One region of the Zobellella denitrificans genome, then DNA from elsewhere that is predicted to be linked to it. Evidence: predicted binding sites of a transcription regulator. Region 1 holds the regulator's gene; each other region holds the start of a gene.

The links. Region 1 encodes NrdR, which represses ribonucleotide reductase genes. Its sites were predicted from a motif close to CACNNTATANNGTG; they were not measured.
Region 2: a site for NrdR is predicted at 2,729-2,742, ahead of nrdA (class 1a ribonucleoside-diphosphate reductase subunit alpha). Genes of this name have one in related genera too.
Region 3: a site for NrdR is predicted at 2,347-2,360, ahead of nrdG (anaerobic ribonucleoside-triphosphate reductase activating protein). Genes of this name have one in related genera too.

Annotation. Positions count from the first base shown of each region.
Region 1 is NZ_CP012621.1:879,071-883,043, forward strand. Features, by position in the region: gene AN401_RS04190 (chaperone protein TorD) at 1-601, opposite strand, end outside; gene glyA (serine hydroxymethyltransferase) at 890-2,143, shown strand; gene nrdR (transcriptional regulator NrdR) at 2,322-2,771, shown strand; gene ribD (bifunctional diaminohydroxyphosphoribosylaminopyrimidine deaminase/5-amino-6-(5-phosphoribosylamino)uracil reductase RibD) at 2,772-3,887, shown strand; gene AN401_RS04210 (riboflavin synthase) at 3,887-3,973, shown strand, end outside.
Region 2 is NZ_CP012621.1:2,536,546-2,540,518, forward strand. Features, by position in the region: gene gyrA (DNA topoisomerase (ATP-hydrolyzing) subunit A) at 1-927, opposite strand, end outside; gene ubiG (bifunctional 2-polyprenyl-6-hydroxyphenol methylase/3-demethylubiquinol 3-O-methyltransferase UbiG) at 1,081-1,779, shown strand; gene AN401_RS12125 (HAD-IA family hydrolase) at 1,783-2,460, shown strand; gene nrdA (class 1a ribonucleoside-diphosphate reductase subunit alpha) at 2,801-3,973, shown strand, end outside.
Region 3 is NZ_CP012621.1:2,370,240-2,374,212, forward strand. Features, by position in the region: gene nrdD (anaerobic ribonucleoside-triphosphate reductase) at 105-1,880, opposite strand; gene nrdG (anaerobic ribonucleoside-triphosphate reductase activating protein) at 1,877-2,332, opposite strand; gene AN401_RS11135 (CreA family protein) at 2,554-3,015, shown strand; gene uvrB (excinuclease ABC subunit UvrB) at 3,045-3,973, opposite strand, start outside.

The DNA.
Region 1 (3,973 bases):
TGAGGTAGTGCAGATCCATGCTGAACATGGCCTGCAGCAGTTCGGCGGCGGCGGCATAGAAGCCGAACTCGTCCTGCTCCCGGCAGGCGGCCGCGAAGGTGGGCAGCCAGCCGATGATCAGCTGGTTGGCCAGCTCCCGCTGCTGGTCGAGCAGGGCCCGGCGTGCCGGCTCGTCCCCCCGCTCGGCGGCACCGGCGGCGGCCAGGGCCAGGGTGCCCATCATTTCCAGCTGGTTGCAGATATTGAGTGGATCGTCATCGTCCAAGTGCGTGCCATGCTGCTTGAGCAGCACCGACATCAGCACCAGGGCTTCGTCTTCCGGCGGTGCCAGGGTCGAGGTGTCCAGCAGCGAGGGTTGGCCGAACAGCCGGCCGTACTGCTCAGTCAGTTCCGCATGGGGCTTTTTCAGCCGGGCCACCCGCTCGGCCTGCCGGCGAAAGGCCTCGGTGGCGGCCTTCAGGGGATCCAGGGTGGCCAGGCTGTCCAGGAAGGCGTGCATGTCGTAGCCGCTGAACTCGCGGATCTCGCTGTCGGCCAGGGGGGCGGCGAAGAGGGCGGTAAACCAGTGATAGAGTTCGGCTCGGCGGTGCGAGGTAACCATGAAATCTTGCATATTCCCCTCAACATTTGTTTGGGTGCCCGGCGCGGCCGGCGGATCCCGTCGCCACGGGCGAAAACGCCTATTCTATCGGGTTTGGGCGCTATATCCAGCCCGTGGCCCGGTAGCGGGAGCATGATGAGCTTGTTATGCTTCCTTCAACTTTTTGTGAACTTTTCAACATAAAGATAAAAAAATGTTGATAACTTCCTCGCCGGGGCTAGGCCGGGCCGCGCCTTGGGGGTAAACTCTAGCCCCAACAGTGATAACCGCACGAGTCAGGAGAAACGGATGTTAAAGCGTGACATGAATATCGCCGATTATGATCCCCAGCTGTGGCAGGCCATCAGCGATGAAACCCAGCGTCAGGAAGAGCATATCGAGCTGATTGCTTCCGAAAACTACACCAGCCCCCGGGTGATGCAGGCGCAGGGTTCCCAGCTGACCAACAAGTACGCCGAAGGCTACCCGGGCAAGCGTTTCTACGGCGGCTGCGAGTATGTCGACATCGCCGAAGAGCTGGCCATCGAGCGCGCCAAGCAGCTGTTCGGCGCCACCTACGCCAACGTCCAGCCCCACTCCGGCTCCCAGGCCAACGCCGCCGTCTTCATGGCCCTGGTCAAGCCCGGCGACACCGTCATGGGCATGAACCTGGCTCACGGTGGCCACCTGACTCACGGCTCTCCCGCCAACTTCTCCGGCAAGATGTACAACATCATCCCCTACGGCATCAACGAGCAGGGCGTGCTGGATTACGAAGAGATGGAGCGCCTGGCGGTCGAGCACAAGCCCAAGATGATCATCGGTGGCTTCTCCGCCTTCTCCGGCCTGGTCGACTGGGCGCGCATGCGCGAAATCGCCGACAAGGTCGGTGCCTGGTTCATGGTGGACATGGCCCACGTGGCGGGTCTGATCGCCGCCGGTCACTACCCGAGCCCGATCGCCCACGCCCACGTGGTGACTTCCACCACCCACAAGACCCTGGCCGGTCCCCGTGGCGGCCTGATCCTGTCCGCCTCCAACGACGAAGAGCTGGAGAAGAAGCTGAACTCCGCCGTCTTCCCCGGCGGCCAGGGCGGTCCCCTGATGCACATCATCGCCGCCAAGGCGGTGGCCTTCAAGGAAGCCATGGAGCCCGAGTTCAAGGAGTACCAGGGCCAGGTGCTGAAGAACGCCCAGGCCATGGCCGACGAGTTCCAGAAGCGCGGCTACAAGGTGGTGTCCGGCGGTACCCACAACCACCTGTTCCTGCTCGACCTGATCGACAAGGACATCACCGGTAAGGAAGCCGACGCCGCCCTGGGCCGCGCCTTCATCACCGTGAACAAGAACGCCGTGCCCAACGATCCGCGCTCTCCGTTCGTGACGTCCGGCATCCGTATCGGTACCCCGGCGGTGACCCGCCGCGGCTTCAAGGAAGCCGAGGTGCGCGAGCTGGCCAACTGGATCTGCGACGTGCTCGACAACATCAACGACGACGCCACCATCGCCCGGGTGAAGGAGCAGGTACTGGATATCTGCCGCCGCTTCCCGGTCTATGCCTGATTGTCGTTGACGGCAATATCAAACGGGGTCTTCGGACCCCGTTTTGTTAGGGCCGGGATTAGGGACTGGGGATTGGGGACTGGTTAATCCCGAGTCCCTAATCCCCAGTCCCCGTCCCACTGGCAATCTCCAACCCGCTTCTTTACACTAGGGCCATCGCCGGCTCCGCGGAGGCACCATGCACTGCCCCTTCTGTAACGCAACCGAAACCAAGGTCATCGACTCCCGTCTGGTGGGGGACGGCCTGCAGGTACGCCGGCGGCGGGAATGCAATGCCTGCAGGGAGCGGTTTACCACCTTCGAGACCGCCGAGCTGGTGATGCCCCGCGTGATCAAGACCACCGGCATTCGCGAGCCCTTCAACGAAGACAAGCTGGAAGCCGGCATGCAGCGGGCGCTGGAAAAACGGCCGGTCAGCACCGAGGCCATCGAGCAGGCCATCAGCCGCATCAAGTCCCAGCTGCGCGCCACCGGCGAGCGGGAAGTCAAGTCAGAGCTTATCGGCAACCTGGTGATGGAAGAGCTCAAGCAGCTCGACAAGGTCGCCTATATCCGCTTCGCCTCCGTTTACCGCTGTTTCGAGGATCTGCGCCAATTCGGCGAGGAAATAGCCCGTCTGGAGCAATAAGTGTTCAGCAAAGAAGATGCGTCCTGGATGGCCAGGGCGCTAACCCTGGCCGGTCGTGGCCGCTTTACCACCAGCCCCAATCCGGCGGTGGGCTGCGTTATCGTCCATGAAGGCGAACTGGTCGGCGAGGGCCATCACCAAAAAGCCGGCGAACCCCACGCCGAGGTGTTCGCCCTGCGCCAGGCCGGCCCCCGAGCCCGGGGCGCCACCGCCTACGTCACCCTGGAGCCCTGCTCCCACCACGGCCGCACCCCGCCCTGTGCCCAGGGCCTGATCGACGCCGGAGTGGCCCGGGTGGTGGCGGCCATGGTGGATCCCAACCCCCGGGTCGCCGGGCGGGGACTGGCCATGCTGCAGGCGGCGGGCATCCGGGCCGAGGCCGGCCTGATGACGGCGGCGGCGGAGGCGGTCAACGTCGGCTTTCTGCACCGCATGCGCACCGGCCGGCCCTTCGTGACCGTCAAGCTGGCTGCCAGCCTCGATGGCCGTACCGCGTTGGCCAACGGCGAGAGCAAGTGGATCACCGGCTCCGAGGCCAGGCGGGACGTACAGCGCCACCGGGCCCTGAGCTGCGCCGTGCTGTCCGGGGCCGACACCGTGCTGGCCGACGACGCCGCCCTCAACGTGCGCTGGCATGAGCTGCCCGCCTCGGTGCGGGAGCAGTACCCCGAGGCCGGGCTGCGCCAGCCGCTGCGCATCCTGATCGACAGCCGCAACCGGCTGCATCCGGGGCTGAGGCTGTTCGCCGTGCCCGGCCCCGTATTGCTGCTGCGCGGCCGGGTGAGCGGCGGCTTCGGCCCCCAGGTGGAAGAATGCGTCTTGCCGCTCGCCGACAACGGCAAACTCGACCTGCCGCTGCTGCTCGACGAGCTGGGCCGGCGCCAGCTGAACCAACTGTGGGTGGAGGCGGGGGCTACCTTGTGCGGCGCCCTGCTCGGCCAGGGGCTGGTGGACGAGTTGGTGCTCTACCAGGCGCCCAAGCTGATGGGCAGCGGCGCCCGCGGCCTGTTCGAGCTGCCGGAGCTGACCGCCATGGATGCCGTGCCCCGGCTCGAATGGCGCGACTGCCGCCGGGTGGGTGGTGATCTTAAACTGACTGCAAGGGTAATAAACTGATGTTTACCGGTATCGTTGAAGCCACGGGCCTGCTTGCGGCCATCCGCCGTCAGGGCAAGGAGTCGGTGATCAGGATCCACTGTCCC
Region 2 (3,973 bases), 1.7 Mb from region 1:
CCGGCGGATTTCGATCACGATGCGCATGCCGTCCTTGTCGGACTCGTCACGCAGGGCGGAGATGCCCTCGATGCGCTTTTCCTTGACCAGCTCGGCGATTTTTTCAATCAGCCGCGCCTTGTTCACCTGGTAGGGCAGCTCGGAGACGATGATGGTCTCGCGCCCGCTCTTCTCGTCGGTCTCGATCTCGGCCAGGGCGCGCACATAGATCTTGCCACGGCCAGTGCGGTAGGCGTCGATAATGCCGGACTTGCCGTTGATGATGCCGCCGGTGGGGAAATCCGGACCCGGGATCAGCTCGATCAGCTGGTCGACCGTGATGTGCTCGTCGTCGATCAGCGCCAGGCAGCCGTCCACCACCTCGTTGAGGTTGTGGGGCGGGATATTGGTGGCCATGCCCACGGCGATGCCGGAAGAGCCGTTGACCAGCAGGTTCGGCACCTTGGTCGGCATCACCGCCGGTATCATCTCGGTGCCGTCGTAGTTGGGCACCCAGTCGACGGTTTCCTTGTCCAGATCCGCCAGCAGCTCGTGGGCAATCTTGTCCATGCGCACTTCGGTGTAACGCATGGCGGCGGCGGAATCGCCGTCCACCGAGCCGAAGTTGCCCTGGCCGTCGACCAGGGTGTAGCGCATGGAAAAGTCCTGCGCCATCCGCACTATGGTGTCGTATACCGCGCTGTCGCCGTGGGGGTGGTATTTACCTATTACGTCACCCACCACGCGGGCTGATTTCTTGTAGGGCTTGTTCCAGTCGTTGCCGAGCTCGTTCATGGCGAACAGCACACGGCGATGCACCGGCTTCAAACCATCTCGCACATCGGGAAGGGCCCGTCCCACGATCACGCTCATGGCGTAATCCAGGTAGGAGCGCTTGAGCTCTTCCTCGATGTTTATCGGCATGATTTCTCGGGCCAGATCGGTCATAGCAAGCCTTGTCCCCAATTTTATTGATTATATGGCTTTGAAAAACGCGCCATTCTAGCACAGTTCCGGCCCGACGGGAGCAGGGAAGCTGGCGGCGACAGGCCGCTTGGTTATAATGGCCTCCTCAGTGTGCCCGGCTTTAAGGCTTTGACCATGAACGTAGATCAACAGGAAATCGACAAATTCGAGGCCATGGCCTCCCGCTGGTGGGATCCGGAGGGCGACTTCAAGCCCCTGCACCGGCTCAACCCCCTGCGCCTGGACTGGATAGCCGACAAGGCCGGCGGCCTGTTCGGCAAGCAGGTGATCGACATCGGCTGCGGCGGCGGCATCCTGAGCGAGAGCATGGCCCGGGAAGGCGCCGAGGTCACCGGGGTGGACATGGGCCGCGAGCCGCTGGCGGTGGCCCGCCTGCATGCCCTGGAAGCCGGGGTGAGCGTCAATTATCGTCAGGGCACCGCCGAGCAGCTGGCCGCAGAGCAGCCCGGACAGTTCGACCTGGTCACCTGCATGGAAATGCTGGAGCACGTGCCCGAGCCCGCCTCGGTGGTGCAGGCCTGCGCCGAGCTGGCCAAACCCGGCGCCACCCTGGTGTTTTCCACCATCAACCGCAACCCCAAGGCCTGGCTGCTGATGATAGGGGTGGCCGAGCACCTGCTGAAAATGGTGCCGAAGGGCACCCACGATCATCGCAAGTTCATCACCCCCGCCGAGCTGTGCACTTATATCGAACGGGCCGGCCTGGTGGTGAAGGACATCAGCGGCGTGGTCTACCGGCCCCTGACCGGCGATTTCAAGCTGAGCCGGGACGCGGACGTCAACTACATGGTCCACGCCATCAAGCCGGAGTAAGCCATGCAGGTTAAGGCGGTGTTGTTCGATCTCGACGGTACCCTGCTGGACACGGCGGGCGACATGGGCGCGGCCGCCAACCATGTCATCACCGCCCTGGGACTGCCGCCGCTTTCCGCCGAGGTGCTGAGCCGCACCACCTCGGACGGTGCCTACGCCCTGCTCCAGGCCGGCATCCACCCGGCGCTGATCGAGCAGCACGGGCTGGAGCAGTTGCGCCGGCGGATGCTGGCCTTTTACGGCGAAAACCTCTGCCGCCATACCCGCCCCTACGACGGGGTGGCGGAGCTGCTCGGCTGGCTCGACCAACGCCGCATTCCCTGGGGGGTGGTCACCAACAAGCCGGCCGCCCTGACCGAGCCGCTGCTGGCCGGGCTGCCGCTGTTCGCCGGCTGCGGCGTCACCGTCAGCGCCGACACCCTGCCCCAGAAAAAACCGCATCCGGCGCCCCTGCTCCACGCCGCCGGACGGCTGGCGGTGGCGGCGGCCCAGTGCGTCTATGTGGGCGACCACAGGCGCGACATAGAAGCGGGCCGGGCCGCCGGCATGGTGACCATCGCCGCCGCCTGGGGCTATATCTCGGCCGGCGAACACCCGGACGACTGGCGGGCGGACCACCGGCTCGACTCGGTGCCGGCCCTGCAGCACTGGCTGCAAGGCGCATTCGGCGCCACCTGCTGAAAGTTCCGGCGGGATCCCCAAACGCCTTTTTTTGCAAGCCAAATTTTTCAAAAAAAGTTTCTTCCCGACCATAAAAACGACAGCCGCCGGCCAGCGCCAGACTCCCAACGGAGCAGAAGTTAGTGAGTGCAAACCCAAGCCCGAAGATCACAGATTATCCACAAGATTTGCGCGTGGCCGCCGGCTTGAGAATCGGGGGGTAACCCACTATATTGTGCCCATCCTCAATATCACAACTAGATGTTGTGCTTCCTCCGGTTGCCGACCACACTATATAGGGTGGCTGGCCGCACGGGTTTTGCCGGAGCAGACACAACACCACTGGGAGAAGGTCCGCCTTATGAACAAACATCTGCTGGTCACCAAACGCTCCGGCGCCAAGGAGCCCATCGATCTGGACAAGATCCACAGGGTCATCACCTGGGCCGCCGAGGGCCTGGACAATGTCTCCGTCTCCCAGGTGGAGCTGCGCTCCCATATCCAGTTCTACGACGGCATCCGCACCGAAGACATTCACGAGACCATCATCAAGGCCGCCGCCGATCTGATCTCCGAACAGAGCCCGGACTACCAGTACCTGGCCGCCCGCCTGGCCATGTTCCACCTGCGCAAGAAGGCCTACGGCCAGTTCGAGCCGCCCCACTTCTACGACCATGTGGTCAGGCTCACCGAGATGGGCAAGTACGACCAGCACATCCTGGCCGACTACAGCCGCGAGGAATTCGAGACCCTGAACGCCCGCCTGCACCACGAGCGAGACATGGACTTCTCCTACGCCGCGGTCAAGCAGCTCGAAGGCAAGTACCTGGTGCAGAACCGGGTCACCGGCGCCATCTACGAAAGCCCCCAGTTCCTGTACATGCTGGTGGCCGCCTGCCTGTTCTCCAAGTACCCCAAGGCGACCCGGCTGGACTATATCACCCGCTTCTATGACGCGGTGTCCCAGTTCAAGATCTCCCTGCCCACGCCCATCATGTCCGGCGTGCGCACTCCCACCCGCCAGTTCAGCTCCTGCGTGCTGATCGAGTGCGGCGACAGCCTGGATTCCATCAACGCCACCTCCGGCGCCATCGTGCGTTATGTGTCCCAGCGCGCCGGCATCGGCATCAACGCCGGCCGCATCCGGGCGCTCGGCAGCCCCATCCGTGGCGGCGAGGCCTTCCACACCGGCTGCATCCCCTTCTACAAGCACTTCCAGACCGCGGTCAAATGCTGCTCCCAGGGCGGCGTGCGCGGCGGTGCCGCCACCCTGTTCTACCCCCTGTGGCACCTGGAGGTGGAATCCCTGCTGGTGCTCAAGAACAACCGCGGCGTGGAAGAGAACCGGGTCCGCCACATGGACTACGGCGTGCAGATCAACCGGCTGATGTACCAGCGCCTGATCAAGGGCGGCGACATCACCCTGTTCAGCCCCTCCGACGTGCCCGGCCTGTACGACGCCTTCTTCGAGGATCAGGCGAAATTCGAGGAACTGTACGTCAAGTACGAAGCCGACGACAGCATCCGCAAGCGC
Region 3 (3,973 bases), 1.5 Mb from region 1:
ACAGAAGGTCGGCAGAGCAGCTCCTTTTGCCCTCCCCATCCGCGCCGGTGTTGCCTGCCGGCACAACCATCAGACGGCACCGGAGCTGGAAAGAGGCAAGAGGATTACCGGTGATAGAAGCGCCGACCGTGCTCGGCCCGGCGGCCGGCGCTGAAGGCGGACACCCGCTTCAGGTAGCCGATCACCCGGGTGGCGTGATCGATGTTCTCGCTGCCGCACTGCCCGCACGCCCAGTCGGTATGCTTGCTGATATGGCCGCAGTCGTTGCACAGGGTGCTGCGCACGTTGACGGTGAAATAATGGCAGCCGGTGCTGGCGGCGATGCGGTAGAGCTGCAGGTAGCCGGCCTGGCTCAGGTGCTCGTCCAGGTTGAGGTGCAGCGCCGAGCCGCCGTCCAGGTACTGCACCAGATCCCGGCCGTGCAGCACGAACTTGTCGAGCACCTGGGTCCCCTCCTCGTCCTCCACCACATAGAAGTAGGAGTTGTAGCAGTCCCGCGGCACTGCATAGCCGTCGGCCCTGTCCCACTTGGCGTTCTTCACCCCCAGGTTTTCCGCCGGCACGAACTCGGTGTTGAACAGGTAGCCGTACTCCTGCCGCGCCACCCGGTTGGCGTCGTAGATGATCTTGAGCCGCTCGCTGACAAAGCGCTGGTAATCGGGGTTGTTGCCGACCTTGATGCCCCGGTACTCCGCCGCCTCCACCATGCCGTTGATGCCGATGGTGAGGAACTGCTTGTCCAGGCTGATAAAGCCGGCGTCGTAAACGGTGAGAATGCCGTTTTCCAGGAAGTCTTCCATCAGCTTGCGGTAGGCCACCTGATAGCGCTGGATCTTGTGGATCTCGGTCAGCAAATCGCGGTCGTCCTGCTCCAGCCGGTTCATGTTGAGGGTGATGACGTTGATCGAGCCGGTGGCCACCCCGCCCGCCCCCAGGGTGTAGGAGAAGGTATGATCGCTCACCTCGTTGCGCAGCCGGCAGCAGGAGGCCAGGGAGTCGGCGCTGTCCGACATGTAGATGAAGAAGCTGTTGCCCCGGCTCATCTGTCCGGCGCACAGCTCGGCGAAGGCCTCATCGGCGGGGGCGCCGTCCCGGGTCAGCATGGCGGCGGTCACCACCGGGAAGGTCAGCACCGCCTTGCGCCGCTCTTCGTTGAACCAGTCGAGGAAATGAGCCTGCAGCCGGAACACCGACTCGGCCTCGGGCCGGCTGCCGTCGGGGAAGACGAAAAACTCGAACATGGTGTTGAAATAGTCGCGATCGAACAGGGAAATATTCCAGAACACGCTCTGGTAGCCCCTGGCCGCCGCCGGCTGGTTGATGGCGTAGACCACGTGCTGCAGATGGTTGTTGATGGCGTGGGCATGCTCGGTGAGGTAGTCGTCGCCGTAGTCCTTGCGGGCGAAATAATCGAAGTAGGTCAAAAACTCCACCGTGGCCACGGCGCCGGCGAACTGGGCGCTGATGGCGAACACCAGGTTGACGAAGGCGCCGCAGAAGGACTCCAGGTGCCGGGGCGCCTTGCTCTCGCCACCGAGCCGGGTCAGGCCGTCGAGCAGGAAGGGATACATGGTGATGGACACGCAGTAGGGCTTGAGACTGGTTTCATCGTGCACGTAAATTTCGTGGTTTTCTATTTGCCGCTCGTACTCGGTGGCGAGATCGGCGCCGAACAGCTCGGCAATCTTGTTCTTCACCAGCCCGCGGTTTACCTGCACGAAAAAGTCCTTCATCAGCTCCGCCTCGGCGGTGGCGATGTTTTTCTGGGTCACGTTGGCATTGGGATCCATCTTGGAGCCATCCGCCGCGTTGGGCGCCTTCATGTAAGCGTTGAAGCTGTCTACCTTGGCGCGCAACTGCTCCGGGTGCAGACGTATCATGACCTTCTCCAAAAAGTGTGATTGAGCGATTCACCCGTGCTCAGGCAAATCAGCCGTTGGTTAGTGTCTCTGGAGTCGAGACCGCCGAGATCGGCCCGCCAGGGGCCCGTCTTGAGGTAGTCGAGTTCGGCCAGCAGCGATCGGCCCACCCGTTCCCGACCGGTGTAAAGGCAGGTTTTGAGCCCCTGCCGCCGCACCTGGCGCAGCAACGCCAGCAGCGCCTCCCGGTCCCATTCTCCACCGAAAAACAACACACAGGTCAGCAGCCCCCGGTAACGCTCGAGCCAGTCCTGCAGCCGCTCGCCGGTGAGCGGGCTGCCCGCTTGCGGGTCCCAGCTGTCACGACTGTGGCAGCCCGGACAGGCCAGGGGGCAGCCGGTCACCAGCCAGGCCAGGCTGACCTCGCCGGGCACTTCCTGCAGTACCACCCTGGGTTCGAAGGCATTGAGCATCACTCGGCACCAAACACTATATGTTGTGTATTAATGCTAGATATAAACACCATATATTGGAACAGGGCGATTTATCGATCTCGCCTTTCCCTGATCTGGATCAGGCTTTGAATACTAACAGTCATATCAAATACATATTAATAGGCAGGAGCCTGAGATGGCGCCGGACGGGGCTTTGTGTTATCACACGCGATAACAGACAGCGTGATAAGGAGCTCGGGATGCGGAGCAGGATCACCGTGGCGGGGCTCGTCGCCCTTGCCCTGAGCGGTTGCGACAATAATGAAGTGGGCGATGTCTCCCTTGGCGTGTTCACCACCAAGGACATCAAGATAGAGGTGCTGACCGACCCGGCGGTCACCGGGGTGACCTGCCATATCTCCAACGTGGTGGCGGATCTGAGCCTGGCGGATCCGTCCGACATGTCGATCAGCTGCCGCCAGACCGGCGAGATCACCCCCGCGATGATAGCGGCGGTGGACAAGTCCAAAAGCGGCGAGATCCTGTTCAAAAAGTCGAAGAGCATCTTCCTGAAAAGCCTGAAGATCCGTCGGATCTACGACGAGACCAGCCAGACCCTGCTGTACGTGGCCTACAGCACCAAGGAAACCGAAGGCAGCTTCAAGCACTCCCTGTCGACCGTGCCCCTGTGGGATACCGCGGCGTATCAGGCGAAGCCCTAGCCGGAAGCCGGAAGCCTCCAGCTTCTGGTTCAGCTGCGGATTAGCTGCTCCCGCAACAGGTGGATGCGATCGCGCACCGCGGCCGCCTGCTCGAACTCCAGGTTGCGGGCATGGTTGAGCATGACCTTCTCCAGCTCGTCGATCTGGTGGCTAAGCTCCTTGGCGCTGGGCAGGTGCGTCGGCACCGGGGTCTTTTCCTTGGCGCGCTTGGAGCCGACCCGCTTGGTGCCGTCCAGATCCATCACATCGGTGATGCGCTTGTTGAGCCCCTTCGGCACTATGCCGTGCTCTTCATTGAATGCCTGCTGCTTGGCCCGGCGACGCTCGGTTTCTCCGATGGCGGCGGCCATGGAGCGGGTGATGCTGTCCGCATAGAGGATGGCCTTGCCGTTCAGGTTGCGCGCCGCCCGCCCTATGGTCTGGATAAGGGAGCGCTCGGAGCGCAAAAAGCCCTCTTTATCCGCGTCCAGGATAGCCACCAGCGACACCTCCGGCATGTCCAGCCCTTCCCGCAGCAGGTTGATGCCCACCAGCACGTCGAACTGGCCCAGGCGCAGGTCGCGGATGATCTCCATCCGCTCCACGGTGTCGATATCGGAATGCAGGTAGCGCACCCGCACCCCGTGATCGTTCAGGTATTCGGTGAGATCCTCCGCCATCCGCTTGGTGAGGGTGGTGACCAGCACCCGCTCGTCCCGCTCGGCACGCAGCTTCGCCTCCGACAACAGATCGTCCACCTGGGTCGCCACCGGCCGCACTTCCAGCTCGGGGTCGAGCAGGCCGGTGGGGCGCACCACCTGCTCGGCGATGTCGTCGCCGGACTTGTCCAGCTCGTAGGGGCCGGGGGTGGCGGACACGAACACCGTCTGCGGCATCAGCGACTCGAACTCCTCGAAGCGCAGGGGCCTGTTGTCCAGCGCCGAGGGCAGGCGGAAGCCGTATTCCACCAGGGTCTCCT